3 regions of the Streptococcus nakanonensis genome follow, and region 2 is predicted to be linked to each of the others. Evidence: predicted binding sites of a transcription regulator. Region 2 holds the regulator's gene; each other region holds the start of a gene.

Region 1 (5,864 bases), 730 kb from region 2:
ACCTGAAGCTCCATGACCGTATATTCCCAGTGTTTTGACTTTTCCAGCTTCTATCTCTGAAACCAGTTGTTTTATCAGGTCTTTTTTCTTCATTCTCTCTTCACCTGTTCATAGCTTTCTTTTCCGTCATTGAGCTTGTCCCAAATCACTACTTGCCCACTTTGGAGCGATTTTTGCACATCTATAATTCGTTGGTTGGACGAACCTCGAAACTGGAGCATGAGATTTCTCTTAGTTCGATCGTATCGTCCATCAACCAGAATGTCAATCAGTGATAAGAGTTCCAGTTTATCTTGTGTCTCCAACATCATTTCTTCCCAAGTGTAGCCCGTCCAGGACCAGATGTCTTTTTCTGGCAATTCCTTTCGGATGCGTTTAACCAGAGGTAAGAGAATCCCAGTATTGAGAAAGGGCTCCCCTCCCAGCAAGGTCAATCCTTGAACATAGGGCTGGGCAAGGTCTGCCATGATCTGTTCTTCTAGCTCTGCTGTATAGGGAATGCCAGCATTGAAGGACCAGGTAGCTACATTATAGCATCCCTCGCAGTGAAACATGCAACCTGATACATAGAGAGAGTTGCGCACTCCTTCTCCATCTACAAAGTTAAAGGCCTTGTAGTCAATGATACGCCCTTGACTTAGCTCCTCACTTTTCCATTCTTGTGGTTTTGGATTATTCATTCGCTACCTCTATCCAATAACGCTCCACACCATTGCGAACATCCTCAATAAGACCTCCATTTGCTAGAATAACTACTCTGCTAGCAGGATTCTTCACGCTACAGGTCACTAGAGCTTTCTTGATGTTCTTTTCCTTAGCAACTTGCAAGCCCTGACGGAGAGTCTCTTTTGCATAACCCTTGCCTCTTTCAGATGGACGAATGGAGTAGCCAATGTGGCCAGCATAATTCAGTAACCCCTCATTCAGTCTCAATCGCAGATTCAAAAACCCTAGAGCATGACCTGCATCATCAAATGATACAAATTGAATAGAAGGAACACGATTTTCAGGCAAGTTTATTCCCATTTCTTTTTGCATATTTGTTTCCAACCACTCTTCATACACAAAGTTCTCTGTATCCCAAAATCCGCCATCATGGGCTGATTGGCTCTTTTCAAACTCTGCCATCATCTCTAAAACTGTTTCTTTATCTGCTAATCTTGGTCTGCGTAATTCCATCCTTACCTCCCACTAAGAGAAAAGCGAGAGCTGACTCTCATACTCTTCGAAAATCTCTTCAAACCACGTCAGCATCGCCTTACCGTACTCAAGTACAGCCTGCGGCTAGCTTCCTAGTTTGCTCTTTGATTTTCATTGAGTATCACTTTTATTTTTTCTTGTTCTTGTTTAAAAATTGTTCTCTGAGGCTGAGCAAGCGTTCTTTTTTACCAGCTCCACCTTTAGAGTGTTTCTCGTGATAACGGGTCACTTGTGCGCGTCCCTTATCGTCTAATTGATATTTTCCCATTTCAGTTCTTTCTAATTTGTTACTTGATGGCCAGCTATTTTAATCGTTGAGCCATTCATGTGTTTGACACGCGCAGCGATTTCCTTGTGACGGCCGTTGACCATCGGTCTCGCTTGAGGATTGCCAAGATAGCCACAAGTCCGTTTAACAACGTCTACTGTTTTAGGGTCGCTATTGCCACAGTTAGGACAAGCAAATCCTCTCTCAGTTGGTTCAAAATCCCCTTCAAAGTCACACTTGTAGCAACGGTCAATTGGAGTATTGGTCCCCAAATATCCCACACGGTCATAGGCATAGTCCCATACAGCTTCCAAAGCCTTTGGATTTTGCTGGAGGACTGGATACTCACAATAATGGATGAAACCACCTGACGCACCTGCTTCTGGATAGACTTTCTCAAAGTCTAATTTTTCAAACGGTGTTGGATTTTTACGAACATCGTAGTGGAAAGAGTTGGTATAGTATTCCTTATCTGTAATATCAGGAATAGAACCAAACTTGTCTGTATCTAGTCGACAGAAACGGTCTGTCAAACTTTCAGACGGTGTTGAGTAGATAGAGAAATGATAGCCATATTGATCTGACCACTCTTCTACACGGCGTTTCATATCACGAATGATATCCAGCGTGAATTCCTTGGCTTCTAGATTGCTTTCCCAGCTATTTCCAAAGAAAACAGTAGCCACTTCGTACAAACCGATGTAACCCAGCGAAACGGTCGCTCGACGATTCTTAAAGAGCTGGTCAACACTTTCTTCTTTACCTAGACGATGACCAAAAGCACCGTATTGATAAAGGATAGGAGCATTTGCTGGTGTTGCTTCTTTAGTGCGTTCGACACGGTAAACCAGAGCATCTTCAGCGATATTCATCCGCTCGTTGAAGATCTCCCAGAACTTATTCATGTCTCCCTCAGACTCGAGGGCAATACGAGGCAGGTTAACCGTCACAACGCCTAGATTCATCCGACCTGAATTGACTTCTACACCATTTTCATCCTTCCATCCTTGAAGGAACGAACGACATCCCATAGGAACTTTGAAAGAACCTGTCAACTCGATAATCTTATCATAGGACAAAACATCTGGGTACATCCGCTTGGTTGCACACTCTAGAGCCAACTGCTTAATGTCGTAGTTTGGAGTCCCTTCTTCCAAGTTAAGGCCTCTTTTCAGAGTAAAAATCAGTTTAGGGAAGATAGCCGTACGATGTTCTGAACCAAGGCCCTTAATGCGAATGTTTAAAATTGCCTTTTGAATTTCACGCTCAAAACGATTGGTTCCCAGACCAAAACCTAGCGAAGTAAAGGGTGTTTGACCATTTGAAGTGAAGAGAGTATTGATTTCATACTCAAGAGATTGCATGGCATCATAGATGTCTTTTTGGGTTTTCTTCCAGGCATAATCTTCTCGTTTTTCAGGCAATACCCACTCTTCTGCATCTTTGAGATGTTTTTGATAGTTCTTCTCTGCATAAGGCGCCAAAACTTCATCGATACGGTCAGCTGAACAGCCACCGTACTGGCTAGAAGCAACGTTGGCGATAATTTGGGAAATCTGAGCTGTCGCAGTCTGGATAGACTTGGGACTTTCTACCTCTGCATTTCCAATCTTAAAACCATTTTCCAACATACCTTTAAAGTCAATCAAACAGCAGTTGGTCATAGGGGTATAGGGGCTGTAGTCCAAATCGTGATAGTGGATATCTCCCTTTTGGTGGGCATTGGCTACGTGCTTAGGCAGCATTTGCAGTCCGATTGATTTCCCAACAATCCCTGCTGTCAAATCACGCTGGGTATTAAAGACATCGCTGTCTTTATTAGCATTTTCATTGACAACTGCTTGGTCTTTGTTGAGTAGTTTATGGATACTAAAGTTAATATCTGTCGCTTTTGAGCGCTCAAAATCCCTCTGCGTCCGATAAGTAATATACTCCTCAGCCAGCGCATATTCTTTGGCTTCAAGGAGTTCATGTTCTACAATATTTTGAATTTCGTAAATCTTAACCCCCTGTGGAAAGCGACTATGAATTTCTGTGACAATTCGCTCGGTCAGAGCATTGAGGCGTTTTTCGACCAAGGGTGTCACATCCATAACCTTGTCTGCCGCCTTGTGGAGAGCCTTGTCAATCTTGTCCACATCAAATACAACACGTCTCCCATCTCGTTTCTCGACGAAGAGAGTTGGCAAAATTGTAATTTTTTCTTCTAGTGCAATCATATGCATTCTCTTTTCTAAAATGTTCTTTCTAAAAAGTATTATACCACTCTAAAAAGAAAAATCAATATCTTGTGTTAAAAATCCTAAAATTTTTAAAAATACACAAGATATTGATTTGGTTATTTAATTTTATAGACTTTAAACTCTGAGTAATCCGTCTTTACTGGTTGGTAATTTTCTTTTAAGAGTGTTTCCACTTCAGACCAGACTGGCACCTTGTCATTCACCACAATCACCTTAGGTTGTTTTTCTTTCAAGTCATTGAGTAGCTTATTCCGGTTTTCCTCAGTTGCTGTATAGTGCACGGGAGACAAAATCGCCGATGGCGACAAGCGCTCACTCTTACGATAAAGAGTCGCAGTATCATCCCATGCATAGATAGCATCTTCCGTATTTGTCTCCTCTTTTACCAAATCAGCAAGACGATTACGTTCTTGATAAGGTACCGGATAAAGGACAAACTTCATCAAAAAAGGAACAGTCAAAAGATAGACAAGCCCTAAAACTGGCAGATATAGATTTCCTTTAAAAAAACGACTCCATAGGCTAACTGGCGTTTCTCTTCGTCTTCTTCTAACACTACGCCCCCTCTGTTGACTCTTAATATTGGTTACCAATAAAAGTAGGAAAACAGGGAAGACGACCATCAAATAAGAAGCGTGCAGAGGCTCTTGTGAAAAGAAAAGCAAAATCAAACCTAAAATTGTCACAAGACTTGCAGGAACCGAAATGACGTATAGTTTAGAGGGCTTGGATTGAAAGAGACCTAAAAAGATACAAACCACAAATCCCAAACCAAGGGACAACAAGCCATAAAAAGCCATATTCTCTAAAATTTTAGAAGTGAAATCAAAGCTAATACTGTCAATAGGATAACGAATACCACTAATGGCATCCCCAAAACTTCCTGTTGCAACACTATAGTAGGCAGTTGGATAAAAGATAAGTGAAAAACCTAAAGCCACTGCAAGAAACTGATAAAACCCATGCGCAAAGCGTCTATGCCCAAGGTTAAAGACCAACAAGCCTAAACTCACTACAGCAATAAACAGGAGCGATGACAAGGGGGCAAAGAAAAATCCTCCCGCCAAAGCCAGCCCAATCCGTATAAATCCCTTATCATGGCTTGGATTGCTTAGATAGGCCGCAACTAAACTAAAGGCCGCGAATAAGAAAGGAAGCGCTAAAAGAGTCGCATAACCTCCACCAAAAGCAAGACCTGTAACTAGCATGTAAAAAATAGTCACCACTTGTCCAGCTTGGTCTCCTTGCTCTGTCAAGGTGTCCGCCGATTGAAAGAGGAAAAATCCTCCTGCTACCAAGGCTAACCACTCAAAAATGGCAAAGAAAAATCCGCCCTGAGTCACATAAGTCAGCAAATAATAAAGCAAACCTTGACTTCCATAATAGTCGCTGTAAATCTTCCCTGTCTGATGAAGCGCCCAACCTGCATAAAAATCCTGCACTTCTTGTGCACTCATTAAATCGAGTAATAGCGGTACTCCTAGAGTTATCCCCGTTACAAGCGTACTCCATAGTAAAATTTTCACCAAAGGAAGACGACTTGATTCACGATGATACGATTCTTGTTCGATTTGGTATTCTAGAGGTTCACGATTCTCCTGATGAACTTCTTCTACTCTACCATACACACTCATATCGTTTCTCCTATTCAATTTATCTGTCTTAGTATATCAAAAAGTCCTAGGATTGTCAGCTTGCGATGGCTGTTTGAGTGATTTTTTGCATAGTTTCACAAAGGTTTCAATTTCCCGAAAGCGGTGTAAATGTGTCTGTTTGAATGTCAGGATATAGTTTATTTCTTTCTGAGTCATCATCATCCCTCCTATATCTTTCTATTCGTAAAAATCAAGAAAAAGAGGACTCGGTCATTTCCTAAGTCCTAGATTTCTTATAAGATTGGGGCGAATAACTGGGCAATTTCTTTTACAAGTTTTTGATACCAGCTCGTTTTGATAGAATGAGGATAGACTTCCTGAGAATCTGCAAATATATTTTGAAAATCTCGGGCTATTTCCATTATAGAAGGAGTTTTATAGAGTAAGACTGCATTTTCATAATGGTGCACCAAGCTTCGGTAGTCGAGATTGATTGTCCCCACCACCGCAAAATCTTCGTCTACCAACATCTGCTTACTATGAATAAAACCTGGACTA
Region 2 (5,864 bases):
CCACGAAATAGACTTCTTGCATACCAGTTTACTCTTTTTTCAGAAAATTTCAAGGAAATGCACCAAGAGATAATGAAAATTAAAGAACAAACTAGGAAGTCAGCTGCATGTTGCTCAAAGCAAAGTATTGGGTTTGTAGGTCAAACTGACATAGTTTGAAGCGATTTTCGAAGAATATTACTTTTTTTTGCTTAAGTGAATGACTTGATTATAGTGTTTTAAGTCTTCTTCTGTGTAGTGGTGAATGACTTCAATGACTGTCTGTGGTAGGGAGAAGAGCAAGTCGCTAATTTTTCTGCTATTTTCCGAGTCAAGATTGGCCTTAATCTCATCGGCTAAGATGAGTTGGCTATCATGGTAGAGGGCACGAGCGATTTCTAGGCGTTGTTTCTCGCCACCAGACAGACTGTCATTGCTGAGGGTTCGATTTTTCAAATGATCTAATCCCGTTTTTTTGAGGATAAGATTTAAAGTCTCTGGATTTTTATCCAGTCCTAGAAGGATATTGTCTTCCAGAGATAGCGTGTCAAAGCAATGGCTATCTTGGAGAATATAGGAACTAATACTTGTGATTTCTTGACGTGACAGGTTCTGACCAGCAAAGCTAATCTGACCACTTGTTGGTGTCTCTTCTCCATGAATGATATTGAGCAGGGTTGTTTTACCAGAGCCACTTTCCCCGATAATGGCAATTTTTTCTCCTTGCTTGATGTGTATGGAAATCGGAGACAAGAGGCTATTCCCCTCTTTTTCAAGGGAGATGGTGTCAAGTTGGATAGGGAAAATATTTTCTATGCTTCTAGGCGAGATGGGATCAGACTGGTTCAAAAGTTTTTGGTATTTGTTGAGAAGAGTTCGATTCGCTTTTCGGGTGTTGGTAAAGTAAGCCAACTCTTGGAATTGATAGCCGATATTATGGGAAACCAGATAGATGGCCACAAAACTAGCCGCATCTAAATAATTATAGTAGGTCATAAAGCCACCGATGACAATAGGTGTGACGGAGCAAAAGGCATCGATGCTATTGATCAAGAGACTGTTTAAAGTTCGTTGCTTTTCATAGTTGATTTCGACATCCAGACTGGTTTGTAATTGCTTTTGATAGTGAGCAAAAAAGTAGTCTTGCCCCTGATAATGGCGAATTTGTTGGCTACCACCAATAAAATTTGTCAAGCTTGCTAAGTAGCTCTGGTTAACAGTGGACCGCTTTTCAGAAAGTGAATCCAAACGCTTGGATCCGATAGCACTGCAGAGTACAGGAAAGGAGTAGAAGAGGATGAAAATCAAGCCCAGGTGAAAATTGGTCCACAGGGCATAGAGAATGGACACAGTTGTGAAGCCAAGAGAAGAAATGATGATGACCGTTGGCTCAATATAGCTTTCTTCTAGTTGCTTGACGTCGTTTTCTAGGTCAGACAAAATATCCTTTTCATCAATCTCATAACTATTTAAAAATCGCTTGAAAATAGCACTCTTGATTCCATATTTGAAGTCAGTAATCAAACGAGCGTAGTAATAGCGTTTCCCAGCCAAGCCTAGTAAGAGGATGAGGTTTCCAAGGATTCCTAGAATCAATACTTTCCAAAGAAGGCCTAGTTCTTGATTGGTAAAACTGGCAACAATATTCTGAACAAGGGCTGGCGTGATAATTGCTTCCAGCCAAGTAATGGCAATAGAAAAGAAGTAAAGTACGAGGTGTTTCTTAGTAACAAATCTTCTCAGCATAAAGACTTAACCTCCTTATCAATATACATGTAATCAGTTTTAAAGTCATTATACTCCTTTTTGTTAAATACTTCATATAAAAATGTAAGTCCTGAGAACGAAAAAAGTCTAGCGAGTTATTGTCGCTAGACTTTAAAACTATTGCAAATTAACCTTGTTTCTCAAGATATAGTAGGTTCCGAGGTAAAAGATAGCTATGAAAATGAGTTCTTCAACAATACTTATACTTGCTCCCATATAGAAATGGTCATTGAGTCCTACAAGTGAATTGACATAGAAATTAGAACTAAGATTGAAGGAAAGTTCAATAAATCCAATGACGATTTGGATACCAATGTAGGCTGCAACAGCGAGTGCTGTACGGTATTCATTGAAAAGCTGTCCAATGGAAATAGCCAAGTAGATGCAGAGTATACTGGAAATGGTATTTAGTAGGAAGGATATACCTGTAAGAAAGATCTGAGGGAGATGTGTTTCTACAAATGTAATCACATAAGAAAGAGGGATCCATTCTGAAGCCGTTATGGTCACAATAATAACAGCACTTAGAGCTAGGACAGCAGTGCTAATCAACGACCAGATAAAGGCACCGATTAGTTTGGTTGTGATGATATGGTGTTCAGAAACTGGCAAGGTCAAAGTCAGATAGCCTTGTCGGTCATAGACACTGCCTTTAAAGCGTTTAATGATTAAGAAAAGAGTTGAAATCCCAAGTGTAATCATCAAGCCACCAAAGACGAGGGCTAGAAAAAGTAGCATAGTAGGTTGACTTTCTTTGACAGGCAGATTGTTATAGGTCTGTGCTTGTATCCCGATAAGGGCAGAAAGGACTAGCACGGCTGCGTAGAGGGCTAAATACCACTTGTTAACATTTTTAAATTCGTAGCGAACTAAATTCCAAAACATAAATAATCTCCTTTGCTTAGGCCTTAAATTCCTGACGGAAGAGTTGGTCAATGGATTCACCCGACTCATAGCGAATATCGTCTACATTGCCTTGACGAACGACTTTTCCGTCTTTGAGGAAGACAATTTCATCCAAGATTGGCTCGATATCTGAAATCAAGTGGGTAGAAATCAAAACGGTAGAAGTTGGTGAGTAGTTGTTGATGATGGTATTGAGGATATAATCACGGGCTGCTGGATCCACCCCACCAATGGGTTCATCCAAAACGTAGAGGCGAGCATCACGGCTCATAACCAAAATCAGTTGTACCTTTTCCTTGTTTCCTTTTGATAGTTTCTTGAGACGACTATTTTCATCAATTCCGAGGTCTGCAAGTAGATGATGGGCGCGTTCAATATTGAAATCTTTATAGAAAGTCTTGAAGTAGGTTAGGGCTTCTTTGACCTTCATTTGCTCATTGAGATAGGTCGTATCCGGCAAATAAGCTACGATGGCCTTGGTTGCTGGGCTTGGGTCCATGTCATTGATAAGGACACGTCCTTGATCTGGTTGCAAGAGGCCATTGATTAGTTTAATCAGGGTTGTTTTTCCTGAGCCATTTGGCCCAAGGAGACCGACAATTTTTCCAGCTGGGATCTCAAGGGAAACATTTTCAAGGGCTGGTGTTGCTCCATATGATTTGGATACATTTTCAAATGCTAGTAATGACATAGGCTTAAACTCCTTTAATATAATCGCCGACTACGCCTGGTAGTTCTTCTTTTTCATAGCCAAAATGGGTCATGGAGGAAACGAAGTGTTCCAATTCTTCTTCCGATAATTGTTTGCGTGATTGGGCGATTAGCTCCTTATCTTCAGTCACAAATCGTCCAGTTGTGCGCTTGCTGTAGACAAAGCCTTCTCGTTCAAGGTCTGACAAGGCTCTTTGGATGGTGTTTGGATTGACACCAGCCTCGCTAGCTAGCTCCCTCACGGTTGGAAGTTGTTGATTGGCTTCCAGTGTATGGGAAACAATCTGAAGCTTGATTTTCTCCATAATCTGTAAATAGATGGGTTTTTTGTTGTCAAATGTCCAGGACATCTTGGTCTCCTTTCTTTTATCTATTTGTCTTAATTAAATAATACAACAAAACAAAAAACTTGTCAAGCAAAAAGAAGAATTGTTTTGGGAATCGTTTAAAAAATGGTATAATGAAAAGAAAACGATAAGGAGGGAAAGGATGCGTTGTCCAAAATGTGGGGCTACCAAGTCAAGTGTTATCGATAGTCGCCAAGCAGAAGAAGGGAACACCATTCGTAGAAGACGTGAGTGCGATGAATGCCAGCACCGTTTTACAACCTACGAACGAGTAGAAGAAAGAACCTTAGTGGTTGTTAAAAAAGATGGCACACGGGAACAATTCTCCAGAGATAAAATCTTTAATGGGATTATCCGCTCAGCCCAGAAACGTCCTGTGTCAAGTGATGAAATCAACATGGTAGTCAATCGTATCGAACAGAAACTCCGTGGTCGAAATGAAAATGAAATTCAAAGTGAGGACATTGGTTCACTCGTCATGGAGGAGTTGGCTGAGTTAGATGAGATTACCTATGTACGTTTTGCCAGTGTCTATCGTAGTTTTAAGGATGTCAGTGAGCTAGAGAGCTTGCTCCAACAAATCACCCAGTCCTCTAAAAAGAAAAAGGAAAGATAAATGAAGCCAATTGACCGTTTTTCTTATCTAAAGAATAATCGGGTGTCGCAAGATACCTCATCTCTGGTACAGTGCTACCTCCCGATTATCGGTCAGGAGGCACTGAGCCTTTATCTTTATACGATTAGTTTTTGGGATAATGGCAGAAAGGAATACCTCTTTTCAAGTATTCTCAACCATCTCAACTTTGGGATGGATAGACTGATAAAATCCCTAAAAATCTTATCTGCTTTCAATCTCCTGACCCCCTATCAAAAGGGGGATGTTTATCAGCTAGCCCTCCATGCTCCCCTTTCGAGCCAGGACTTCTTGGAGCATCCTGTTTATCGCAGACTTTTGGAGAAAAAGATTGGCGATGCAGCTGTGGAGGATTTGGGAGTTGAGAGTGCTGAGGGAGAAGAAATACCTGTCTCACTCAATCAAGTCTTTCCAGACTTGGCAGAACTGGGAAGTCAAGAAGACCTTGGTCTCAAGAAGAAAGTGGCCAACGATTTTGACTTAGATCATTTTCGTCAGCTTATGGCTCGAGATGGGCTTCGCTTTGCGGATGAGCAGTCCGACGTCTTAAACCTCTTTGCCATTGCCGAGGAAAAGAAATGGACTTGGTTTGAAACCTATCAATTGGCTAAGTCAACAGCTGTTTCCCAGGTTATTTCAACCAAACGCATGCGGGAAAAAATCGCTCAAAAACCTGTTTCCTCTGACTTTAGTCCTAAGGAAGCAACCATTATCAAAGAAGCCAAAAGTAAAACTGCCCTGCAGTTCTTGGCAGAAATCAAGCAAACACGCAAGGGAACCATTACCCAAACAGAAAGAGAACTCTTGCAACAGATTGCTGGCTTGGGCTTGCTGGACGAAGTCATCAATATCATTCTTTTATTGACCTTTAATAAGGTCGATTCGGCAAATATCAATGAGAAATATGCCATGAAGGTGGCCAATGACTATGCCTATCAAAAGATTCATTCGGCAGAAGAGGCAGTCTTGCGGATCCGTGAGCGTGGGCAGAAAAGTCAGGCTCAAAAAAGCAGTAAACCGAGTCCTGCCAAGTCCAATGTACCCAAGTGGAGCAATCCAGATTATAAGAATGAAACCAGCGAGGAAACTCGTCTGGAATTAGAACGTAAGAAACAAGAACTATTAGCTCGATTAGAAAAAGGAGGAGATTAGATGGAAAGTGTCGGAGACGTACTCAAACGTCAACCTAGCCGTTTTCATTATCAAGATTTGGTCCAGAAAATCATGAAAGATCCTGATGTTGCGGCTTTTATCCAGCAAGAATCCTTGACCCCAGAGGAATTAAATCGCAGTATCTCCAAGTTTAATCAGTACATCACCGAGCGTGACAAGTTTCTTCGTGGTGATACGGATTATATTGCCAAAGGCTACAAGCCGATTTTGGTTATGAATCATGGCTATGCGGATGTCTCATATGAAGAAACTCCTGAACTAATCGCAGCTGAAAAAGAAGCGGCTATTAAGAACCGCCTCAAGTTAATCAATCTGCCAGCTACTCTCAAGAAAGCTAGTTTAGCTCA
Region 3 (5,864 bases), 550 kb from region 2:
CACCTATCAAAATCAAATCTGTTAATTTTCGTTCGCTTAAAATCAGAAAAACAGGTAGACTGTTGGTCACGACGCGGATATTGTCAATAGGCAACTCACGCGCAAAAAATTCTAATGTTGTTCCTGGTCCAATGAAAATAGTTTCTCTTTCTTCTACTAGACTGCCTGCAAAACGGGCTATTTCTTGTTTTTCTGCCGTTTGGAGGGCTTGTTTTTCAATATTTGATCGCTCATTAGTCAAAAGGGAGTTGGTTCGAAGTTTTTCAGCTCCACCATGCACACGAATCAGCAAATCTTTATCAGCTAATTCCTGTAAATAGCGCCTTGCAGTCATATCTGAAACGGCTATTTCATCCATAATCTGTTTAACCGTTATGGTTCCTTTACTATTTACTATCTCTAAAATTTTGGCTAATTTTTCTTGTTTGAGCATATTATCACCTCGTTTCCTACTACTATCTTACCATAAACTAGCTCATCATTCAAATACAAAAACAACAAAATAAAACAAAAACAAAAATATCGAGGTTTGTTTTCAAAACTTTCGATATTTTTATTAAGTTATTATTTTGTTGTTTCTAGTTTACTTTTTGATGATTGAGAGTGGTGGAGAATTATACTCAATGAAAATCAAAGAGCAAACTAGGAAGCTAGCCGCAGGTTGCTCAAAACACAGTTTTGAGGTTGTAGATAAGACTGACGAAGTCAGTGATCATATCTACGGCAAGGCGAAGCTGACGTGGTTTGAAGAGATTTTCGAAGAGTATTAGTCCAAACCGTAGTTGTAGTCATCATCTTGCATGGCTTCAACTTCACCAAGAAGGTAACCATTTCCGACTTGAGAGAAGAAGTCGTGGTTGGAAGTTCCTGTTGAAATTCCGTTCATGACGATTGGATTGACATCATCTGCTGAGTCTGGGAAGAGTGGATCTTGTCCCATGTTCATGAGAGCTTTATTGGCATTGTAGCGAAGGAAGGTTTTAACCTCTTCAGTCCAACCAACACCGTCATAAAGACTCTCTGTGTAGCCTTCTTCATTTTCATAAAGAGTATAGAGTAGGTCGTACATCCATTCTTTGAGTTTTTCTTGCTCTTCTTCAGGCAATTCATTGAAACCAAGTTGGAATTTGTAACCAATGTAGGTTCCGTGAACAGACTCGTCACGAATAATCAATTTAATGATTTCTGCAACGTTGGCTAGTTTGTTGTTACCGAGATAGTAGAGGGGAGTGAAGAAACCAGAGTAGAAGAGGAAGGTTTCGAGGAAGACGCTGGCAACTTTCTTTTCAAGTGGGCTACCGTTGAGGTAGATTTCGTTGACAATCTCAGCCTTCTTTTGTAGGTAAGGATTGGTATTGGTCCATTCGAAAATTTCTTCAATCTCAGCCTTAGTATTTAAGGTAGAAAAGATTGAAGAGTAAGATTTAGCGTGAACAGATTCCATAAATTGGATGTTATTGAAAACAGCTTCCTCATGTGGTGTACGGATGTCTGCGCGAAGGGCTTCAACCCCAGTTTCAGATTGCATGGTGTCCAGAAGGGTTAAACCACCAAAGACTTTTCCGACCAAGTCTTTCTCTTTGTTAGATAGCTTTCTCCAGTCATCCAAGTCATTTGACAAGGGAATACGTGTATCGAGCCAGAATTGCTCCGTCAGTTTTTCCCAAGTTGATTTGTCGATGACATCTTCGATGGCATTCCAGTTAATGGCTTTGTAGTAAGTTTCCATTTAAAATCTCTTTCTGTGTTTAGTATTGCGAACTCACAATTATTTCTACTTTACCATAATTCTATAGGAGTATCGCACAAAAAGTCGGAAGCCCGACTTTTAAAATGTTACATAAATTATGTTATGACCTAGTAGATTTGATTTTATCAGTGCTGCTTAGGGAAAAATAGTGTTTCTATGCTAGAAACTAAATTACACAGCTTTCACATTGGTTAGCACCGACTTCTCCACCGTCATCTGTAAAGGTACGGACGTAGTAGATAGACTTGATTCCCTTGTTAAAGGCATAGTTACGAAGGATGGACAAGTCACGTGTCGTTTGTTTATTTTCCCTCTTCCATTCGTAAAGGCCTTTTGGAATGTCACTACGCATGAAGAGGGTGAGTGAAAGTCCTTGATCCACGTGTTCAGTCGCAGCAGCGTAAACATCGATGACTTTACGCATATCCATATCGTAGGCAGAAGTGTAGTAAGGAATGGTTTCTGTAGACAAGCCAGCAGCAGGGTAGTAGATTTTACCAATTTTCTTCTCTTGGCGTTCTTCGATACGTTGCGTAATCGGGTGGATAGAAGCAGAAACGTCGTTGATATAGCTGATAGAACCATTTGGCGCTACAGCAAGGCGGTTTTGGTGGTAAAGACCATCTGCTTGAACCTTGTCGCGAAGTTCAGCCCAGTCAGCAGCACTTGGAATAAAGACATCTTTGAAGAGTTCTTTAACACGGTCTGATTTTGGAACAAACTCGCCAGTTATATACTTATCAAAGTAGCTTCCCTTAGCATAGTCTGATTTTTCAAAGTTATGGAAGGTAATACCACGTTCACGCGCGATATTGTTTGACTCAACCAAGGTCCAGTAGTTCATAAGCATAAAGTAGATGCTTGTAAACTCAATAGACTCAGGCGATCCATATTCAATCAATTGTTGGGCAAGGTAGCTGTGAAGTCCCATAGCACCAAGACCAAAAGTATGAGCTTGGCTATTTCCATAGTCAATCGTAGGTACAGCCACGATGTGTGAACTATCTGTAACGAAAGTAAGGGAACGAACCATAGCACGGATAGAACGACCAAAGTCAGGTGAGGTCATCATGTTGACCACGTTGGTTGAACCAAGGTTACATGAAACATCTGTTCCCATTTGAAGGAATTCTTGAGCATCGTTGATCAAGCTTGGTTCTTGGACTTGAAGAATCTCAGAACACAAGTTACTCATGATAATCTTTCCATCAACAGGATTTGCACGGTTAGCCGTATCAATATTGACTACATAAGGATAACCAGACTCCTGTTGCAATTTAGAGATTTCAGTTTCTAAATCACGCGCCTTGATTTTTGTCTTGCGAATATTTGGATTTGCGACCAATTCATCGTATTTTTCAGTAATGTCGATGTAGTTGAATGGGACATTGTATTCTTTTTCTACAGAGTAAGGGCTGAAGAGGTACATTTCTTCATTTTTACGCGCCAATTCGTAGAATTTATCTGGTACTACAACACCAAGTGATAGGGTTTTGACACGAACTTTTTCATCGGCATTTTCTTTCTTAGTTGAAAGGAAGGCGATGATATCTGGGTGAAAGACGTTGAGGTAGACAACCCCAGCACCTTGACGTTGCCCCAATTGGTTTGAGTAAGAGAAGCTATCTTCGAAGAGTTTCATAACTGGTACGACACCAGAAGCTGCTCCTTCATAACCCTTGATAGGTGCACCAGCTTCACGAAGGTTGCTGAGGGTAATTCCCACACCACCACCAATACGTGAAAGTTGAAGGGCAGAGTTGATAGAACGTCCGATAGAGTTCATGTCATCCGTCACTTGGATTAAGAAACAAGATACCAACTCCCCACGACGAGCACGTCCAGCATTCAAGAAGGAAGGAGTAGCAGGTTGGTAGCGTTGGTGGATGATTTCATTGGCAATATCGATTGCAACAGCTTCATTCCCATCAGCGAAATAAAGGGCGTTAAAGAAGACACGGTCTTCCATACTTTCAAGATAGTATTCACCGTCATTAGTCTTTAAGGCATATTGATTGTAAAATTTATAAGCAGCCATGAAAGACTTGAATTGGAAGTTTTGGTCTTTGATAAATTGAGCCAATTCTTCCAAGAACTCTGGACGGTATTTCTTGATAAAGGCTGTTTCGATGTAGTTGTGTTCAATGAGGTAGTTGATTTTATCAGTAATTGAATCAAAAACCATAGTGTTTGGAACGACATTTTCTTTAAAGAAGGCATCCAAGGCTTCCTTATCTTTATGAAGCATGATTTGTCCATTAACAGGACGGTTAATTTCGTTATTGAGACGGAAGTAAGTCACGTCTTCAAGATGTTTTAATCCCATAAAATTTCCCTTATCTAATTACAAAAGAAAGGCTTCTAAGTTAGCCCTAAAAGCAGTTTCTTCTGGATGATGTACTAAGATTATGCTAATTGTTTCAGTTTTCCTGGTTGGAAACCTGAAAAGACTTCAGTTGGTGTTTGGATAACAGGAGCTGCGCTAAAACCGAGCTCTTTAACTTGATCGATGTACTCAGGTTGCTCATCAAGATTGATTTCACGATAAGAGACATTATTACTGTCCAAGAAACGTTTGGTCATCTTACATTGGACACAGTTGTTTTTAGAATAAACGGTTACCATTGTGTAACTCCTCTTCAAAATTTAATACTATCCTAGTATATCAGAAAATAAAATTTTGTCAATGATTTGAACTAAATATAGTGGTCTGTTTTTCTAGTCAAGCTCACAAAACACAATATGTAGTGTTTACTTTATAAAACAGCAATGATTATCCTATAAATCGTTTTTAAAGAAACTATATCCTGTGTTTTGTTATCTAGGATAGAAGATTTTCAGCAAGTTATCTGAAAGGAAATTGAAGGAAAATCCAGAAAATGCTTGAAAAAAATCCTAGAAGATGGTATAATACCAAACTGTAAGGGTTATCACATATAACTCAAAAAAAGAAAGAACAAAAGGAGAGTCAAACTATGGCTTCTAAAGATTTCCACGTAGTGGCAGAAACAGGTATTCACGCACGTCCAGCAACATTGTTGGTGCAAACTGCTAGCAAATTTGCTTCAGATATCACTCTTGAATACAAAGGTAAATCAGTTAACCTTAAATCAATTATGGGTGTTATGAGTCTTGGTGTTGGCCAAGGTGCTGACGTAACTATCTCAGCTGAAGGTGCAGATGCAGATGACGCTATCGCTGCAATCTCAGAAACAATGGAAAAAGAAGGATTGGCATAAGGGAAATGACAGAAATGCTTAAAGGAATCGCAGCATCTGACGGTGTTGCAGTTGCAAAAGCATATCTACTCGTTCAACCGGATTTGTCATTCGAGACTATTTCAGTCGAAGATACAAACGCAGAAGAGGCTCGTTTGGATGTTGCTCTTGAAGCTTCTCAAAACGAGCTTTCTCTTATCCGCGAGAAAGCTGTAGGTACGCTTGGTGAAGAAGCGGCTCAAGTTTTTGACGCTCATTTGATGGTTCTTTCTGACCCAGAATTGATTGGTCAGATTAAAGAAACAATTCGTGCTAAGAAAGTCAATGCAGAAGCAGGTCTTAAAGAAGTGACTGACATGTTCATCACTATCTTTGAAGGTATGGAAGACAACCCATACATGCAAGAACGTGCAGCGGACATCCGCGACGTGACAAAACGTGTATTGGCAAACCTTCTTGGTAAGAAATTGCCAAACCCAGCTTCTATCAATGAAGAAGTGATCGTGATTGCACATGACTTAACACCATCTGATACAGCTCAATTGGACAAAAACTTTGTAAAAGCTTTTGTAACAAACATCGGTGGACGTACAAGCCACTCAGCTATCATGGCACGTACACTTGAAATTGCAGCTGTATTGGGAACAAATAACATCACTGAAGTAGTGAAAGACAGTGATATCCTTGCCGTTAACGGAATTACTGGTGAAGTGATTATCAACCCAACAGATGAACAAGCGGCAGAATTTAAAGCAGCTGGTGAAGCTTATGCTAAACAAAAAGCTGAATGGGCACTTTTGAAAGATGCTCAAACAGTGACTGCTGACGGTAAACATTTCGAGTTGGCTGCTAACATCGGTACTCCAAAAGATGTTGAAGGTGTTAACAACAACGGT

What was found. Region 2 encodes NrdR, which represses ribonucleotide reductase genes. Its sites were predicted from a motif close to ACACNATATATNGTGT; they were not measured.
Region 1: the regulator NrdR is predicted to act here: its motif matches at 3,747-3,762, upstream of nrdD (anaerobic ribonucleoside-triphosphate reductase).
Region 3: the regulator NrdR is predicted to act here: its motif matches at 4,486-4,501, upstream of nrdH (glutaredoxin-like protein NrdH).

Annotation. Positions count from the first base shown of each region.
Region 1 covers NZ_AP027139.1:1,915,523-1,921,386, forward strand. The annotation lists gene AC6I9F_RS09125 (uridine kinase family protein) at 1-93, opposite strand, end outside; gene nrdG (anaerobic ribonucleoside-triphosphate reductase activating protein) at 90-680, opposite strand; gene AC6I9F_RS09135 (GNAT family N-acetyltransferase) at 673-1,179, opposite strand; gene AC6I9F_RS09140 (hypothetical protein) at 1,328-1,468, opposite strand; gene nrdD (anaerobic ribonucleoside-triphosphate reductase) at 1,480-3,687, opposite strand; gene AC6I9F_RS09150 (glycosyltransferase family protein) at 3,807-5,345, opposite strand; gene cls (cardiolipin synthase) at 5,600-5,864, opposite strand, start outside.
Region 2 covers NZ_AP027139.1:521,431-527,294, forward strand. The annotation lists gene gggC (streptosactin export ABC transporter GggC) at 178-1,725, opposite strand; gene AC6I9F_RS02780 (hypothetical protein) at 1,864-2,631, opposite strand; gene AC6I9F_RS02785 (ABC transporter ATP-binding protein) at 2,648-3,343, opposite strand; gene AC6I9F_RS02790 (GntR family transcriptional regulator) at 3,348-3,713, opposite strand; gene nrdR (transcriptional regulator NrdR) at 3,853-4,326, shown strand; gene AC6I9F_RS02800 (replication initiation and membrane attachment family protein) at 4,327-5,496, shown strand; gene dnaI (primosomal protein DnaI) at 5,497-5,864, shown strand, end outside.
Region 3 covers NZ_AP027139.1:1,070,139-1,076,002, forward strand. The annotation lists gene AC6I9F_RS05215 (DeoR/GlpR family DNA-binding transcription regulator) at 1-433, opposite strand, end outside; gene AC6I9F_RS05220 (hypothetical protein) at 624-770, shown strand; gene nrdF (class 1b ribonucleoside-diphosphate reductase subunit beta) at 767-1,729, opposite strand; gene nrdE (class 1b ribonucleoside-diphosphate reductase subunit alpha) at 1,917-4,076, opposite strand; gene nrdH (glutaredoxin-like protein NrdH) at 4,157-4,375, opposite strand; gene AC6I9F_RS05240 (phosphocarrier protein HPr) at 4,726-4,989, shown strand; gene ptsP (phosphoenolpyruvate--protein phosphotransferase) at 4,995-5,864, shown strand, end outside.